Regions from separate parts of the Neobacillus sp. KR4-4 genome, predicted to be linked through region 3. Evidence: riboswitches for the same ligand, from Rfam matches in the RefSeq annotation. Region 3 holds a riboswitch; each other region holds the start of a gene.
The links. A riboswitch is a leader RNA that binds a small molecule or an ion and turns the genes downstream of it on or off. The one in region 3 is predicted to bind S-adenosylmethionine.
Positions count from the first base shown of each region.

Region 1: it holds a riboswitch for S-adenosylmethionine, as region 3 does, so the genes downstream of both, ACE198_RS23300 (methionine biosynthesis PLP-dependent protein) here and ACE198_RS20295 (homoserine dehydrogenase) in region 3, are expected to answer to the same signal.
Region 2: it holds a riboswitch for S-adenosylmethionine, as region 3 does, so the genes downstream of both, metK (methionine adenosyltransferase) here and ACE198_RS20295 (homoserine dehydrogenase) in region 3, are expected to answer to the same signal.
Region 4: it holds a riboswitch for S-adenosylmethionine, as region 3 does, so the genes downstream of both, ACE198_RS08270 (O-acetylhomoserine aminocarboxypropyltransferase/cysteine synthase family protein) here and ACE198_RS20295 (homoserine dehydrogenase) in region 3, are expected to answer to the same signal.

Region 1 covers NZ_JBHHJU010000030.1:31,785-36,001, reverse strand. Annotated here, with positions in the region: gene ACE198_RS23305 (lasso peptide isopeptide bond-forming cyclase) at 1-1,851, opposite strand, end outside; SAM riboswitch class I at 2,240-2,353, shown strand; gene ACE198_RS23300 (methionine biosynthesis PLP-dependent protein) at 2,488-3,600, shown strand; gene metC (cystathionine beta-lyase) at 3,600-4,217, shown strand, end outside.
Region 2 covers NZ_JBHHJU010000025.1:29,115-33,331, reverse strand. Annotated here, with positions in the region: gene asnB (asparagine synthase (glutamine-hydrolyzing)) at 1-578, opposite strand, end outside; gene ACE198_RS21100 (hypothetical protein) at 802-975, opposite strand; gene metK (methionine adenosyltransferase) at 1,002-2,201, opposite strand; SAM riboswitch class I at 2,406-2,545, opposite strand; gene pckA (phosphoenolpyruvate carboxykinase (ATP)) at 2,794-4,217, shown strand, end outside.
Region 3 covers NZ_JBHHJU010000023.1:57,105-61,321, forward strand. Annotated here, with positions in the region: gene ACE198_RS20280 (GNAT family N-acetyltransferase) at 1-641, shown strand, start outside; gene ACE198_RS20285 (GNAT family N-acetyltransferase) at 657-1,328, shown strand; gene ACE198_RS20290 (hypothetical protein) at 1,377-1,508, shown strand; SAM riboswitch class I at 1,616-1,724, shown strand; gene ACE198_RS20295 (homoserine dehydrogenase) at 1,803-3,041, shown strand; gene ACE198_RS20300 (glycosyltransferase) at 3,269-4,217, shown strand, end outside.
Region 4 covers NZ_JBHHJU010000006.1:32,835-37,051, forward strand. Annotated here, with positions in the region: gene ACE198_RS08265 (methionine ABC transporter ATP-binding protein) at 1-247, opposite strand, end outside; SAM riboswitch class I at 417-526, opposite strand; gene ACE198_RS08270 (O-acetylhomoserine aminocarboxypropyltransferase/cysteine synthase family protein) at 645-1,961, opposite strand; SAM riboswitch class I at 2,031-2,142, opposite strand; gene ACE198_RS08275 (hypothetical protein) at 2,226-2,585, opposite strand; gene ACE198_RS08280 (thioredoxin family protein) at 2,801-3,109, opposite strand; gene ACE198_RS08285 (toprim domain-containing protein) at 3,117-3,473, opposite strand; gene ACE198_RS08290 (YusG family protein) at 3,616-3,855, opposite strand; gene gcvH (glycine cleavage system protein GcvH) at 3,963-4,217, opposite strand, start outside.

The DNA.
Region 1 (4,217 bases), on a different contig from region 3:
TCCTTCTTCAACTTTTAAAATAGCAGTCTTTATCACTTCACTATTTAAGTATTCTATAATTCTATTATCTGTACTAAGTTGTCGAAGCTCATCTTTAAAGTTGTCCCAGTATGGAACCATCCGATGAACCCAATCTGCCCCCTGTACACCTCGTATACTTTGATTTAGCCTAACATTATCAGGTAAATAATTCTCTGTGGAATTTCTGACAAGAGCTCGATCTAAACCATTCTGAACAAATTGTTCCTCTGGTACGGATAAACAAAAACGGACTACTCTTAAATCATTAGTGGGATCCCGTTCCTGTACTGCATAACGTAAAGATAATTTAGCAGATAGTGTATTAGTCGAATTCCAATGAAAAACATCTCCAAAGTGTCTAACTCTTTGTTCGTACACATTTTTTGTGGAGAACCATCCTGTTTGATCAATACCATAGTCTTTAAGTATTTTATAAACGTTCGTTCGGAGTGCAAACACTTTGTTTATTATTTGGGGTTCTGTATTTATTGTCTCTTCTGGAAAGACTCGATCAATAATCGGAAAAGCTATTCTGGTTAACTCAGGAAGCCTTCTTAACCTTGGTCCTCCCGTTTTTTTACTATATTGGTTTAGTTCATGGATAAGACGAATCCACTTCATTTTCTTTAAAAGGCTAGCGTAATATTCTAAGGCAGGTCCCCAAGATATGCTTAAGTTACCTCTCCCTCCAATTAACAATACTCCTATCCCTTCCTCTTGGGCCTTCTCATACATTCCTTTTCTCCAAAATGAATTATGAAAGAATTTATATGGCATCTCTAAAATATCTATAAAGTCATCGATATCAGAATAAGAATTTTTGCCTTCAAAATCTAAATAGTGATCCTTGATTCCACCTACGTAATTTACGGTTGACTGAATTAATGGTCTTTCGTCAGGCATTAAATACTTATGTGTATAATCTATAAAATCCTTGGCTGGGATATAACTGAAAGTATGTATTAGCTTTTCCCTTCCTAAAATTTTTTTAGCAAAGCTAACAACCGAACCAGAATCTAACCCTCCACTCAATTGTGATCCAACCCCAAGGTAAGTTCGCAAACATGATTTTACAGCTTTTTGAAATACCTCTTGAAAAGCTTCTATATACTCTCCGTTTGACTTTAGTTTTAGTGGTTCACTCAATGTTAATTTACAATATCTTTTAATATTTATCTTATCTCCAACTATAGTAATGCAATGTGAGGGAGGTAATTGTTCTATTTCTTTATATGGGGTAAGAGATGTATCTACTTCACCTACAGGTCCGGATATGGCCAGAAATTGTGCGAGCCATTGTTCGTTCATTACCTTTTCAATAAAAGGTAATGAACATAAAGGGTGTATGACAGTACAAAATGCAAATTTTTGTCGATTGCGTAAAAAGTATAGGGTTCGAACTCCAGAGAAATCCCTCGCCCCAAAAAGTTTTCGTTTCCTCTCATCCCAAATCATAAATGCAAAATCACCTACTAAATATTTCGGAGACTCTTCTCCCCATTTATGATAAGAAAGTAAGATTAGTTCACTATCAGTAATATCTTTTCTTTTCCTTTTATCAACTTGTAATCTCTCAAACAATTCATCTCGATTATCAATAATCGCATCAGCCGTAATAGCTAGCTTCCTCAGGTGATCATAATAAGGAAGTTTCTCACCTACAGACTCCGGTGTAATCCATTGAGCATGGCAACCAAGGAAGACTTTGTCGCTATGCCAAGTTTGAATATCATCCGCCGGATATTTTTCTAATTCTTTCATCATCCGGTTTCCGTGCTCTAGATTGATTGGTTCATCGTTTAAATGATATATTCCGGCTATAGCGCTCATCTTTACCTCCTGCCATACATTTCAACAGTATTACAATCTTTTAATCAAAATATTAGTTCACTAAATAGAACGTCGATCTCATAGTAAACTAAAAGAAATTTCCTTTAATTAAATTTCCCGAAAGTATGGTATAATTTTATCAACTTTATGTATCTCGACTAATAAATTAACACTACATAATACCTATATTAGTTCTTTATTAAGAACATTTTATAAACTTATCATAAATCCATAAACTAACTCTGTCAACAAGTTTTCTTTTAACTATTTATATATTTTTTCATAAAGAATTTCCTTCTAGTTTCCTCATTAATATGATTTACTTTAAAAACAAATTGACATAACAAGAATTTTGTAGTAAATTTTATAAATAATCTAAATAATTGTTTTCTTATCAAGAGAGGTTGAGGGAAGGGCCCTGTGACACCTCAGCAACCTTCAATGTTTATTCTCATTGAAAAGGTGCTAAGTCCTGCAAATTTATTAATTTGCTAGATAAGAAGAATGACAGTGCGTTGTGCATACAAAAGTCTTCTTCTTATAAGAAGACTTTTTTTATTTATCAAAAAGCTTTATTACTCAATCGCGTTAATGTGAAAAATTATATTCATTTTTTATTACTAAGGAGTGTCCATCATGTACAAAATCGATACGAAACTTGCCCAAATAGGTAACCGAAGTGAAACAACTACTGGAACGGTTAACCCACCTGTATACTTTTCAACGGCCTTCCGCCATGAGGGTATTGGCCAATCAACTGGCTTTGACTATACGCGAACAGGAAATCCAACACGCCAGCTCCTTGAGAAAACAATTGCTGATTTAGAGAATGCGGATCAAGGATATGCATGCAGTTCTGGTATGGCTGCCATTCAACTGATCCTTGCATTATTTGAATCTGGTGATGAATGGATTGTCAGTGAAGATTTATATGGAGGTACCTACCGCCTATTAGAACAGGGATATAAAAAATGGGGCTTAACGACTCAATATGTGAATACCTGTTGTCCGGACGAGATTGAAAAGAAAATTACCCCGCAAACAAAAGCTATTTTCTTAGAAACACCAACTAATCCGCTCATGCAGGAATCTGATATTGCGGCCGTTTCAAAAATTGCAAAGCAGCACGGATTATTATTAATCGTGGATAACACTTTCTATACTCCACTCCTGCAGCAGCCGATTACACTTGGTGCGGATATTGTTATCCACAGTGCAACGAAATACTTAGGTGGACATAATGACGTCCTTGCCGGCCTTGTTGTTGCAACTGGGAAAGAACTTTGTGAAGCATTGGCCTTCCACCATAACGGTGCTGGAGCGGTACTAAGTCCCTTTGATTCTTGGTTATTAATGCGCGGAATGAAAACATTGTCCCTTCGGTTGGAACGACATGAAAAAAATGCAAAAAACATCGTCGAATTTCTTTCGGAGCATGATGCGGTAACAGATGTCCTTTACCCTGGCCGAGGTGGAATGGTTTCCTTTAGGATCAAAGACGAAACTTGGGTTAATCCATTTTTACAAGGTTTAAAGCTTATTAGTTTTGCGGAAAGTTTAGGTGGGACAGAAAGCTTTATTACCTATCCGGCAACACAAACACATGCGGATATTCCAGAAGAAGTTCGAATTCAAGCAGGCGTTTGTAATCGGTTATTACGTTTTTCTGTAGGACTTGAGGATTCACAGGACATAATAGAAGATTTAGAAAAAGCATTTATCCATGTTCAAGAAGGAGTGATTGCCTAATGTCACACGATCAATATACCTTTGAAACCAGACTCCTTCATAATAAGCACAAAATTGATCCAGTAACTGGAGCGGTTAGTGTACCGATCCAACATGCATCAACCTTCCACCAATCGGACTTCGATCAGTTTGGCAAGTATGATTATGGCCGCAGTTTAAATCCGACAAGAGAAGCACTTGAAGATGTGATTGCAGAACTCGAAGGTGGAATTAAAGGATTTGCCTTTTCATCTGGGATGGCGGCCATTTCAACAGCATTCCTCTTGCTTTCTGCAGGTGATCATATTGTTATCACAGAGGATGTGTATGGTGGGACATTTCGGATGGTCACGCAAGTTCTCACCCGACTCGGAATTGACCATACCTTTGTTGATATGACAAATTTAGAGGAAGTAAAAGAAGCTATTCAGCCGAATACAAAAGCGTTTTATGTAGAAACACCATCAAATCCATTAATGAAAGTAACTGACATACGAGCAATAAGCAACCTTGCAAAGGAGACGGGTGCATTAACATTCGTTGATAACACGTTCCTTACCCCTTCACATCAAAAACCATTAGAGCTAGGTGCCGATGTTGTCCTGCACAGCGCGACGAAATTTTTATCTGGCCATAGT
Region 2 (4,217 bases), on a different contig from region 3:
GGTTCAGGAACAAATTGATAGGTTAAATAATGCTGCAAAGAATCATAATTGAGCACATCATTTTCAAGACCCAACAAAATACTCTTTTTCTCAGACGCAAAAAATGTTCGGTCACCATCTTCAAAATAAAAGAACGGTTTAATTCCAAAAGGATCGCGTGCCCCATAAAGACTTTGCTCTTGTTTATCCCAGATAACGAAAGAGAACATTCCACGCAGTTTTTCAACGGCCTTTTCCTTTAAATGGCTGTAAAGAGCAATAATAACCTCCGTATCAGAACTTGTTGCAAACGTTAAACCCTCAGCTAATAGTTCTTCACGCAGCTCAACATAGTTATAAACTTCACCGTTAAAGATAATCCAGTAGCGTTCATTTTCATAGGTTAACGGTTGATGACCGCTCTCAATATCAATGATACTTAAACGTCGGAATCCAAATTGAATATGATCATCATAATAAAAACCATCATCATCTGGACCACGATGAGTGATAATATCGTTCATATTTTTAAATTGTTGTTTTTGTACTTCACTATAGTTTTGTGTTGTATCGTGTACACAACCTATAAAGCCACACATTATGTACCTCACCTCTTCTAAATATCCCTAAATAAAGGATTTAATCCAAAAAACATACTCTCTAATACTACCACTTTTTTTTGAAAAAATGCACTGTGAACAATAGGTAAATTTACTATCCCCATTTTTCACTTCTTTTGACCTGTATAAACATTTCATTTTAGGCAAATACCGATTAAATGTACAGGTAATTAGACGTACAAATAAAAACGGGAGTTACATGTCATATGTAACCCCCCTCTTTATATTTTGCTGTGTTAAACTTGTCTGTTGATTTCCGTTCCAGGCACTTCGCTTTCCGCGGGCGAGCCGTGGAGCCTCCTCGTCGCTTTGCTCCTGCGGGGTCTCCCCTGCCTCGTACTCCCGCAGGAGTCTTCGTGCCTTCCACTCCAATCAATATTAACCTATAACACAGCCTTCTATTTAAATATTTGCTTGCGCTCGTAATGCCTCTACTTTATCCGTACGCTCCCAAGGCAGGTCAACATCTGTCCGGCCAAAGTGACCATAGGCTGCTGTTTGTTTGTAGATTGGACGACGTAGGTCCAGCATGTTGATGATTCCAGCAGGACGTAGGTCAAAGTTTTCACTCACTAGGTTCACTAGAATATCTTCGTTTACTTTACCAGTACCAAACGTATCCACAGCGATGGAAACCGGTCGTGCTACACCAATCGCATAGGCCAGTTGAACTTCACATTTTTCAGCAAGACCAGCAGCGACGATGTTTTTAGCAACATAACGTGCGGCATATGCAGCGGAACGGTCCACTTTTGTCGGATCCTTACCTGAGAAAGCACCGCCGCCATGACGAGCATATCCGCCATACGTATCAACTATAATTTTACGGCCGGTTAAGCCTGCATCCCCTTGTGGTCCGCCAATGACGAAACGGCCAGTTGGATTAATAAAATACTTTGTCTTCTCATCGATAAGTTCTTTCGGTACAACAGGGTTGATGACATATTCTTTTAAGTTACGTTGTATCTGCTCTAACGTTACTTCTGGGTTATGTTGAGTAGAAATAACAATGGTATCAATCCGTACCGGCTTATCATTCTCATCATATTCCACCGTTACCTGGGTTTTTCCGTCTGGTCGAAGGTATTCAAGAACATTGTCTTTCCGCACTTCTGTTAATTTACGAGCAAGCTTGTGTGCAAGTGAGATGGGAAGCGGCATAAGCTCTTTCGTTTCATTACATGCAAAACCAAACATTAACCCTTGATCCCCTGCTCCAATTGCTTCAATTTGCTCATCAGACATTTGGCCTTCACGAGCCTCCAATGCTTGGTCAACACCCATTGCAATGTCTGGAGACTGTTCATCAATAGATGTTAAAACGGCACATGTCTCGGAGTCAAATCCATATTTCGCACGATCATATCCTATCCCTTTAATCGTTTCACGAACGATTTTTGGAATATCCACATATGTAGATGTTGTGATTTCCCCTGCAACTAACACTAATCCAGTTGTTACTGAAGTTTCAGCCGCAACACGAGCATTAGCATCCTTTGCTAAAATAGCATCTAAAATGGAATCAGAAATTTGGTCACAGATTTTATCTGGATGACCCTCAGTAACTGATTCAGAAGTGAACAAACGCGCGTTTCTTGACATCTGAATTCCTCCTTTATTATGAGATCACGAGGATTTTTTTCGAAGGTTACAGGTATACTTCTTAAACCTCGAGAATTTGATACGGTACTCATTCCCTTAGTATGTAATAAACAAAGGATTTTTATTAGAGACTCATTTCATAAAAGGACTTATAAAAAAACAAAAAACCTTACCATAGAGGAAAGGTTGTTTTCGGGCCTTTCGCTCTTATCGTTCAAGGCATTAGCCTTGCGTCAGATTAGCACCTTCGCATTTGAAAAGGACCTTTTAATGTGGTTCATCTTTTCATACTGCAGGTTGCTGGGTTTCATTGGGCCTGTCCCTCCACCAGCTCAGGATAAGAGAGTATCCGTTCAACTTAGAATAATATCATACTGGGTAACAATGTCAATGTATTTTTTAGAAATATCTTCCTCATAAAATGGGAAAAATACGGTGTAAGTCATGAACCTTTTATAAAAATTTTTTATATCTTCATTTAAAGTTTTAAAATATATAAATTCAGATTAATAGGATACATTAATTCAACTAATGTGTTATACTTTTTGTATTATTAACAACATAAAACCTAGACAAAGGAAGGTCTCATTAAATGAATTCTGTTGATACTCCTAATGAATTAAATCAATTGTTGAATGAAAGTCATGTTCATGTACAATTATCTGTTCCACAGTTAGTTGAAAAAGTCTTAACCCGTCATGAAGGGGGACTAACTTCAACTGGGGCAATTAGTGTCGCTACTGGTAAATATACTGGCCGATCTCCACAAGATAAATTCATTGTTGTAGAAGATTCAACGAAAAATAAAATTGAATGGGGCACGACCAATCAACCAATATCAGAGCAGGTTTTCACAAAGCTTTATCAAAAGGTCATTAATTATTTACAACAGAAAGATGAAATCTTTGTTTTTAAAGGCTTTGCTGGTGCAGATAAAAAATCGCGTTTACCTATCAGGGTTATCAATGAATTAGCATGGCAAAATTTATTTGTACACCAGTTATTTATTCGCCCGACAGAAGAAGAGCTCCTTGAACATGATGCTGGTTTCACTGTTATTTCTGTCCCTAATTTCAAGGCAAATCCGGCAATTGATGGTACAAATTCGGAGGCCTTTATTATTGTATCATTTGAGAAAAGAATTGTTCTAATCGGTGGAACAGAATATGCAGGCGAAATGAAGAAATCTATTTTCTCAGTCATGAACTATCTGCTTCCGGAAAATAATATTTTTTCCATGCATTGTTCTGCCAATGTTGGTCTTGAAGGCGATGTTGCATTATTTTTCGGCTTATCTGGTACTGGAAAAACCACTTTATCCGCGGATCCAAATCGTCGATTAATTGGTGATGATGAGCACGGCTGGTCATCTAACGGTGTCTTCAATATCGAGGGAGGCTGCTATGCAAAATGTATTAATCTTTCTCGTGAGAAAGAGCCGCAAATTTTTGATGCGATCCGCTTTGGAACGGTATTAGAAAATGTTACCTTGAATCAAGAATCCAGAATCCCTGATTATGATGATGGCACATTAACAGAAAATACACGTGCTGCTTATCCAATTCATGCGATTGATAATATTGTTCAACCAAGTATTGCTGGACATCCAAACACTATCATTTTCTTGACGGCTGACGCTTTTGGTGTATTGCCTCCTATTTCAAAACTCACTAAGGAACAAGCAATGTATCATTTTTTAAGTGGTTATACTTCAAAACTAGCTGGAACAGAGCGTGGAATTACCTCACCACAAGCTACCTTCTCTACCTGCTTTGGTGCACCATTCCTGCCGCTGCCTGCAACTCGATACGCCGAAATGTTAGGTGAAAAGATTCTTGAGCACAATGCGAATGTATTTCTTGTGAATACAGGCTGGACCGGCGGTGAATATGGGGTGGGGAATCGGATGAAACTTTCCTATACCCGTGCTATGATCCAGGCGGCACTTGAAGGGGAACTAAATCATGTAGAAACAACCAAGGATAAAATTTTCGGCTTAAATATTCCTCTTCATAT
Region 3 (4,217 bases):
TTTTTGACCAAGAGCGGCCTGTTCCGGTTATCATTCGCAATTATACCAAACAGGATTTTGCCGATCTTATCAAGATTCAATCCGAGTGCTTCCCACCTCCTTTTCCATCAGAATTATGGTGGAATAAAGAGCAACTAACCAATCATGTGGACCTGTTTCCAGAAGGTGCATTATGTATTGAGGTTGATGGTGAATTAGCCGGTTCGTTAACCGCCTTAATTATCGATTTTGATCCCAGCGATAAAAACCATACGTGGGAAGAAATCACTGACCATGGATACATCCGAAACCATAATCCAAGGGGGAATACCTTGTACATCGTTGATATCAGTGTCCGACCCAGGTACCGTAAACTAGGGCTAGGAAAATTGATGATGCATGCTATGTACCATGTTGTTATTGAGAGAGGTTTAGAGCGCTTACTAGGCGGGGGTAGAATGCCAGGTTTTTATAGAGTAGCTGATAACATGACACCGGAGCAATATTTAGCATCAATTATAACGGGAGAATTAAAGGATCCTGTCATTACATTTTTGCTGCGCTGCGGCCGTGTCCCGGTAGGAATTATTGAAAACTATCTAGAGGATGAGGAATCCTGTAACAATGCTGTATTAATGGAATGGAAAAATCCTTTTAAATAATTGGGGGGGATATTTATGGATTATATTAGAATCACAAGTATAGATGATCCGAATTTTAGAAAACTGCATAACTTAATGGGAGAAATTTTCCCGCCAGAAGAAGTCCTGGCATATGAGCTATGGAAAGAGCCATTAGAAGATCCGAGTATTCGGGTATTCGTGGCAGTCGATGGCGATAAAGTCTTAGGTGCAACTGAATACCGTTATTATCCTGATTGGAATATTGCCATGACAGATTTTACGATTATAGGTAAACCTGGCCTAAGCCTTGGTCGATTTTTAGCTCAAAACCGGTTAAAGGATTTACAACAATTAGCAAATAAAAATGGAAAAGAGCTTTACGGAATGTTTGCAGAAATATACGATCCTTACAGAGTTGAACATCACGAATTTGGCGGCGTAAAGGTTATGGACCCTTATGTGCGACGTGAAGTGCTTTCCCATTTGGGTTACAAGCGGTTAGATTTCTCATATGTTCATCCATCCTGGGAAAATAATGGGGAAGCCGTAACTGGGCTAGATTTATGTTTCATGCCATTAGACGATGAGCTTAAATCTCTCCCAACTAATCTTGTAAAGGATTTCCTAACAACCTATTACTCCATACTTTCAAACAAACCGAAGGAATGGTTAGAAATGATAGACCATCTGGGAGACAAGGGAGAAGTACCCCTGTTACCTTTGTAGAAGGCTGTGTTAAGGGTAATGTTGATTTTTTCACTCTGTTGATTGGAGTTGGAAGGCACGAAGACTCCTGCGGGAGTACGGGGCAGGGGAGACCCCGCAGGAGCAAAGCGACGAGGAGGCTCCCCGTCACGCCCGCGGAAAGCGCAGTGCCTGGAACGGAAATCAACAGACAAGTTTTAAACGCAGCCTTGTAAAAAAAAGAAATTTCAAATAATATTGACATCTACAAAGGATTCAACTAGAATTCTCTTTATAACTTGGAAATTTAATCAAACAATTACATAAAACTCTTATCCAGAGCGGCGGAGGGACTAGGCCCGATGAAGCCCGGCAACCATCAAGGTAAATCTTGAAAAGGTGCTAATTCCTGCAGGTTATTTGCCTGACAGATAAGAGGAGGAAACTAACCCTCTTCTTATGAAGAGGGTTTTTTTCTATTTAGCCATGTCTATTATAAATGAAGGGTGGATCAATATGTCTGTGATAAAAGTAGCGATTCTAGGTTTCGGAACAGTCGGGGAAGGTGTTTATAGAACGATTCAATCCCATGCAGAAGAACTTGAGGGAGTATTAGGAAAAAGGGTCGAAGTCGCAGCTGTACTAATTAGAAATAAGCATAAAAAGAGAAATATTAATGAAGATGTATTAGTCACTGCAGATTTCAATGAAATTTTAAGTCTACCTCAACTTGATGTTATTGTCGAAGCAATCGTCAATAAAGAACCCACTTTTACATTTTTAAAACAAGCGATTCAAAAAGGATGTCACATAATTACAGCTAATAAAGAAATGTTTGCACACCACGGGAATGACCTGCTCGAGTTAGCAAAGCATCATAATGTTTCAGTAGGTTACGAAGCGACAGTTGCGGGTGGTATACCTGTTATTCAAACCTTAAGGCAGCTATTAAACGTAAACCGTGTTCATCACGTGCAAGGCATACTAAATGGAACATCGAATTTCATCTTAACGGAAATGCGTGAGAAGAAGCAGTCCTTTGCTGACGCTCTAAGTTTAGCACAAGCAAAGGGGTTTGCTGAAGCAGACCCAACCAATGATGTCGAAGGCTTTGATGCTTTTTATAAAACAATGATTCTAAGCAGAATTGCATTTGGTGAGGAACCAAATTGGGAGGATGTAGAACGAGAAGGGATTACTTCAATTACAAGTGAATTAATCGAGGCAGCTGAAAGACTTGGACTTAGGTTTAAACTTATTGCAAGTATAAGTAAGAAAGGTGATCAAATTAAGGCCGCTGTTAGACCAGTCCTTGTTGGAAAGTCTCATCCTTTTTATTCTATTGAAGGGGTAGAAAATGCCGTTAATGTTTACACGGATCTTGTTGGTAGTATTACATTACAAGGACCAGGTGCCGGCATGTTTCCAACAGCAAGTGCAGCAATCGAAGATTTAGTTTATGTCTGTCAAAATAAGCGGATAAATAAGTATTTCACAAAGACGCCAGCATTTCATTTAGGAGATAAAAAAGAGCATGCAGACGAATTATGGATAATTCAAGGTCTCACAAAGGATTTTAAAAACCCATTGATCACATGGATTACTCAAACTAATGAGGAGACAGCAATTATCCGGACAAATACGGAGTTAATTAAACAGTTAATGAGTGAACAGAACATAAAATGTTGCTTTCAAATTTTAGGGGAGTATGAAATAGAAAGCAATGATAAAGAAGTATCATTAGCCGCCATATAGTTTGAATGAAATCATAAGCAATTATTCCGTAAAAAGAGCGCATAAGCTCTTTTTTTTGTGAATTTCTATGCTCCTAATTGGAGGGAATCGACAAATAGCAAAAAAATATATACAAAGCAACCTATAAATGGGGATAAGTCTAGTCAAAATCATATGGTATACATATTGTGTAAAAGCAAAACCCAAATGGACTAGTTACTTATAAAAGTAAATTGAAGAGGTGCGTCATGTTATGGAATAGCCTAAATGGTCGTTTATTAACGAATCTGAAAAATACATTTACCTATGAGTTTTGGGTATTACCCGAAAATGTTCATCATATCGATAAGCAATCTCGGGAAAAGTCAGTGGATGGTACAGGAACGAATTATGTGATTGGGCCAGGACAAGGGATGACCGATAATGATGCGGGAGTTAGTGTTTCAATTGGACTAAATGGAATAACGATTTATGAACATACGAATGAGAATATATATGCGGTGTTAGTCCATGAAGCCAGTATTAATGATCTAATTCACATTGCGGTTGTCTATGATGAAAGAGAGCCGCAGCTATTTATTAATGGGAAGTTTGTAAAAAAAGGTGATAGAAGCCCTAAAGACTTTGTCTACCCATCTGGGATGATTGGCGGACTGCCAGGTCTGTTCTTTAATGGTGATATTAACGAAATCAGACTGTGGGATCATTGCAGGACAGAACAAAATCTTAATAATTTTATGAATAAAAAGCTTACAGGAAACGAAAAAGGGCTATATGGTGTTTGGCCAATTCCAACTGTAAATAAACAAGAACCACAGAAAGTAAATCCAAAAACCAAAAAGTCCTCAAATAACAAGGACACAAGCACCAAAGAGAAACTTACTAAAGAAATCCCAGTAAATAATAGCCAAGATATTGAAGTAAGTATAATTATTCCTTCCCTAAATAAATATCCACTAAATCTCCTGACTCTTTTCTCACTAGAATATCAAACGTTCAATCCTTCAAAAATGGAAGTTATTTTTATAGATGATGCTTCAACTGACCAAACGGAAGAAAAGCTAAAAGGCTATAAGCCTCCCTATCATTTCAAATATGTACGAAATGAAAAGAATCTAGGAAGAGCAAGCGTACGAAATTTGGGCATTCGTACAGCAAGAGGGAGCACTCTTATTTTTCTTGATGCAGAAATGATAA
Region 4 (4,217 bases), on a different contig from region 3:
CTTGCCGGGCTTTTCGAAGTTCAGCCCCTTTGATTTTTGAAACCACGCGGCCAGCAACGGTTACGGTCCCACTGGTCGGCAGTTCCAAACCATTTAACATTCTAATCAATGTACTTTTACCAGCACCACTGTATCCAATTACCCCGAAAATTTCACCATCTTGAATTTCTAGGTTTACATCATCAACGGCTCTAAGCTGACCCTGCTTGGAGGGAAAAATTTTCTGAACACTTTTTATAGAAATCATTGTATCACCTGCTTTTTATCCAATTTACCTTAAAATTCTGAAAGATTTTTTTTGTAATATACCGTTTAATCTAATATAGGGTTTGACTTTTTTTACGAAAAGATTCTATGTTATCAAAATAAAAAGCCTTTCTGCGCAGGCAGAAAGGCATCATAAATAATAATCCTTTCTCCCATCTTCCAAAGCAAACGCTTTGTGTGAATTGGCACCATTTCAATAATAAATATTGACGGTTGCCGGGCTTCATCGGGCACATCCCTCCACCTCTCTTGATAAGAGTATCAATTCCTATATTTAATTCAAACGTGAATTTGTTTAAGTAACTATATTACAAAAGTATCGTATCACGGATAAAAAGGGGTGTCAATGAAATAGTTTCTTATTCAATAAAATAAGTTTAGGCATTAATGTTTAATGAAGTTAAACCAGTTGCCGAAACAATAGCCGACTCTAGGTCTTCAATCAGATCTTCTACATTCTCGATCCCGATGGATAGGCGAATTAAATCCTCTGTTACACCTGCAGCGATCAGGCCTTGGGCATCTAATTGCTGGTGAGTGGTGCTGGCCGGATGAATAATTAAACTTTTTGCATCACCAACATTGGCCACATGTGCCCAAAGTGTGATGGAATCAATTAATTTAGCCCCTGCTTCTTTTCCGCCTTTAATTCCGAATACCACCATCGAACCGGCACCTTTTGGTAGATACTTTTTAGCTAGTTCATAATCAGGATGGGATGGATGACCAGGATAGGAAACCCATTCTACGGCAGGATGGTTAGTTAAGTAATCGACGACTTCTTTAGTATTTGCGACATGCTCCTTCATCCGGACATGCAGAGTTTCAAGTCCAAGGACAAACTGGAAGGAATTTTGCGGACTTAATGCCGGCCCTAGATCACGAAGCAATTGGACACGTGCTTTGATAATATAAGCCACCGCGCCTAAGGCTTCTGCATAAACCAAATCATGGTAGCTTGCATCTGGTGTTGTAAAGCCTGGGAATCTTGGAGAATTCCAATCGAATTTACCGCCATCAACAATAATTCCGCCCGTTGTCGTTCCGTTCCCTAATAACCACTTAGTAGCGGAATGAATGACAATATCTGCTCCATGTTCAATTGGGCGGCAAAGGTATGGAGTGGCAAAAGTATTGTCAACGATTAGTGGTACACCTGCTTCATGGGCAATTTCAGCCACTTTTTCAATATCGAGGATGCGCAGGCTTGGATTACCAATTGTTTCCGCAAAGACTGCTTTTGTTTTGGCAGTGATCGCTTGGCGGAAGTTTTCTGGATTTTCTGGATCTACAAATTTCACGTTAATTCCATATTTCGGAAGGGTCACTGCAAATAAATTATAGGTGCCTCCATAGAGATTGGAAGCCGAAACAATTTCATCGCCAGCCTCAGCAATATTTAAAATGGCAAGAGTAATGGCGGCCATTCCGCTCGCCACTGCTAAGGCACCAACACCGCCTTCTAATAAAGCGACTCTTTCTTCAAATACAGTGGTCGTTGGGTTGTGTATTCGTGTGTATATGTATCCAGATTCTGCTAAGCTAAATAAGTTTGCAGCATGCTCAGTATTCTTAAATTGATATGCATTGTTTTGGTAAATCGGAACAGCGCGGGCCCCTGTTACCGGATCTGGAGTTAAGCCGCCATGGACACTTAATGTTTCAAAACGATATTTCTTTTGATTTTCACTCATCTTGCTTCCTCCTTTTTTTGATAACTCACCATACAAAAACCCCTGCTTCAGAGAAGAGGGGCTTCACACTTCTCATCTTCCAGAGCTGATTGCTCTGCTGGATTTAGCACCGTGTTATTATGTGTAGTAAACCGGTTGCTGGGCATCAAAGGGCCAATCCCTCCGCCGCTCTCGATAAGAATGTATTGATGAAATTGTAATAATTAGCTAAATATTCTATATTATAATGTTATCTAAATTTTAATTCCGAGTCAATAGGTTTGATTAAAAATTTGTAATTTTCGCGATATGTTCCTGCGTTTTAGTTAAATAGAAGATAGACTCTAGTAATAAGGTTGTGCGGATAGGAGCAGAAATACTTAATTGACCGTTTCGTTCAAGAGTCCGCAACCTTTCCTCCCCTGTAAGCAGCTGTCTCATCGCATAAAGATCCCCACGAATCTCAGGTATTGTTTGAGTCTCTTTGCTATCATGGAGGATGAAGATTTCCCTATCCTTCATGAAGATTTGATAGGTATTTTGTTCACAAATTAAATTCACTCTTGTATGGATATGCTCAAGTAATGGCAGTAAATGCCCTTGCTGCTTGATTGCTAATTGAAAGGTTTTCAATACCTCTATCATCTTCCATCACTCCGGTCTATGCTCTTATATTTACTATACAAGACATAGGCCAGAAATCCTCTTTAAATTGGTCGACAATTATCTACTTAGCAGGGCAGTGGCGAGAGAATTTCCTGAGAAATATGTCGGATATCGGAATTTTCATGGTTTTTCAACGAGGTTTGTCCGTAAGGTTGGGATTCATAAAAAAAACAGATGCACATGTACATCTGCTCTTATAATATCTGTTGTTTTATTTTATCAAGTAAAAAAGGTACGGAGTGGAAGGCGTAGAGTGTTTCTTTTACTTCTCCAGCCTCGACCAATAACAAGCAAGGAACACTTTCAATTTCATATTCCCTAGCAAGGTCTGGATAGAAGTTTAGGTTCATTTTACCCATATCTACCTTTACTAGTTCCTCGATGACCTGGAGCATTTTTGAAGCTACCTGACAGGTCCCGCACATTGGTGTATAGAAATACACTAATCCAGTTGCCTTCCCTTCAATAAAGGAAGATAATTCTATTCGATTCCATTCGTTCATTTATCGTTTAACCCATTTCTAAAAATTCAGTATGCACATCAATATTTGCACCTAATAGTACGGTGGCTAAGTGGTGAACTGGTGCGGTCGCTACCTCACGATACATTCGGTCGATATATAAATGTTCGGCTTGGGGTAACTCGCGTTTTAATTGCTTGCGAAGTTTCTCACCGGAGAAGTCAGCATCGACAAGAATATAGACATCCTTATCTTCAAGGAAATCAATCAATTCATCTAATTTTGTAATACTGATGGTCCCATTTGTACAAATGATTTCAACTGGTTCCTTCACGATTTTTTTTACCTTATTTTTATCCGACTTTCCTTCGACAATAAGAACTTTGTCAACATACGAATCATTCATCATCCATCACCTGTATTAGAAGTTGTTTTATGTTAACATATTCTAAAATATTGATTACGTGTGCCTTCTTCTGACTATGTTAACCATATCATTATTGTCTTTTGAAAAAATAGGCTTGTGACTATAGACCCAAGTTACTCAGCTAGCACCAGCCGCCCTCATCACAATCAGTATACTTAGCATCCGACCCTTCAGTTGTCGTCAGGTGTTGATAAATCTTCTGCTGTTCCACTTCAAAATGATGCTCTAATTCCACCTGCATGTGATCTGTCAATTTCATTTTTCCAATTGGCGTATTATCAAGAAACAATTCCATTTCTCCATTTTTCATTTTGCCAATAACCCGATCGGTTACGTCTATCCTTTGCTGCTTTAATGCCACGCTCCCACCCTCTTCAATATATTTATTATAGGTTTCCCAAAAATAGTAGAAGAAAAAGTGGGAATTTAAGAGAAAAAGCACCTTGACAAGGTGCCTTTTCCTATTTTTTAGTCTTCTTTGATCATTTCTTCATATTGTTCAGCAGTCATAAGCTTATCAAGTTCGCTGCTGTCAGATAGTTCAATCACAATCATCCATGCCTTTTCGTATGGTGATTCGTTAACAAATTCAGGGCTGTCGCTTAAATCTTCATTCACTTCCACGACTTTACCGCTGACAGGTGCATAAAGCTCAGATACAGTTTTTACAGACTCTACGCTACCAAATGGTTCGTCGGCAGTTACTTCATCGCCCACTTCTGG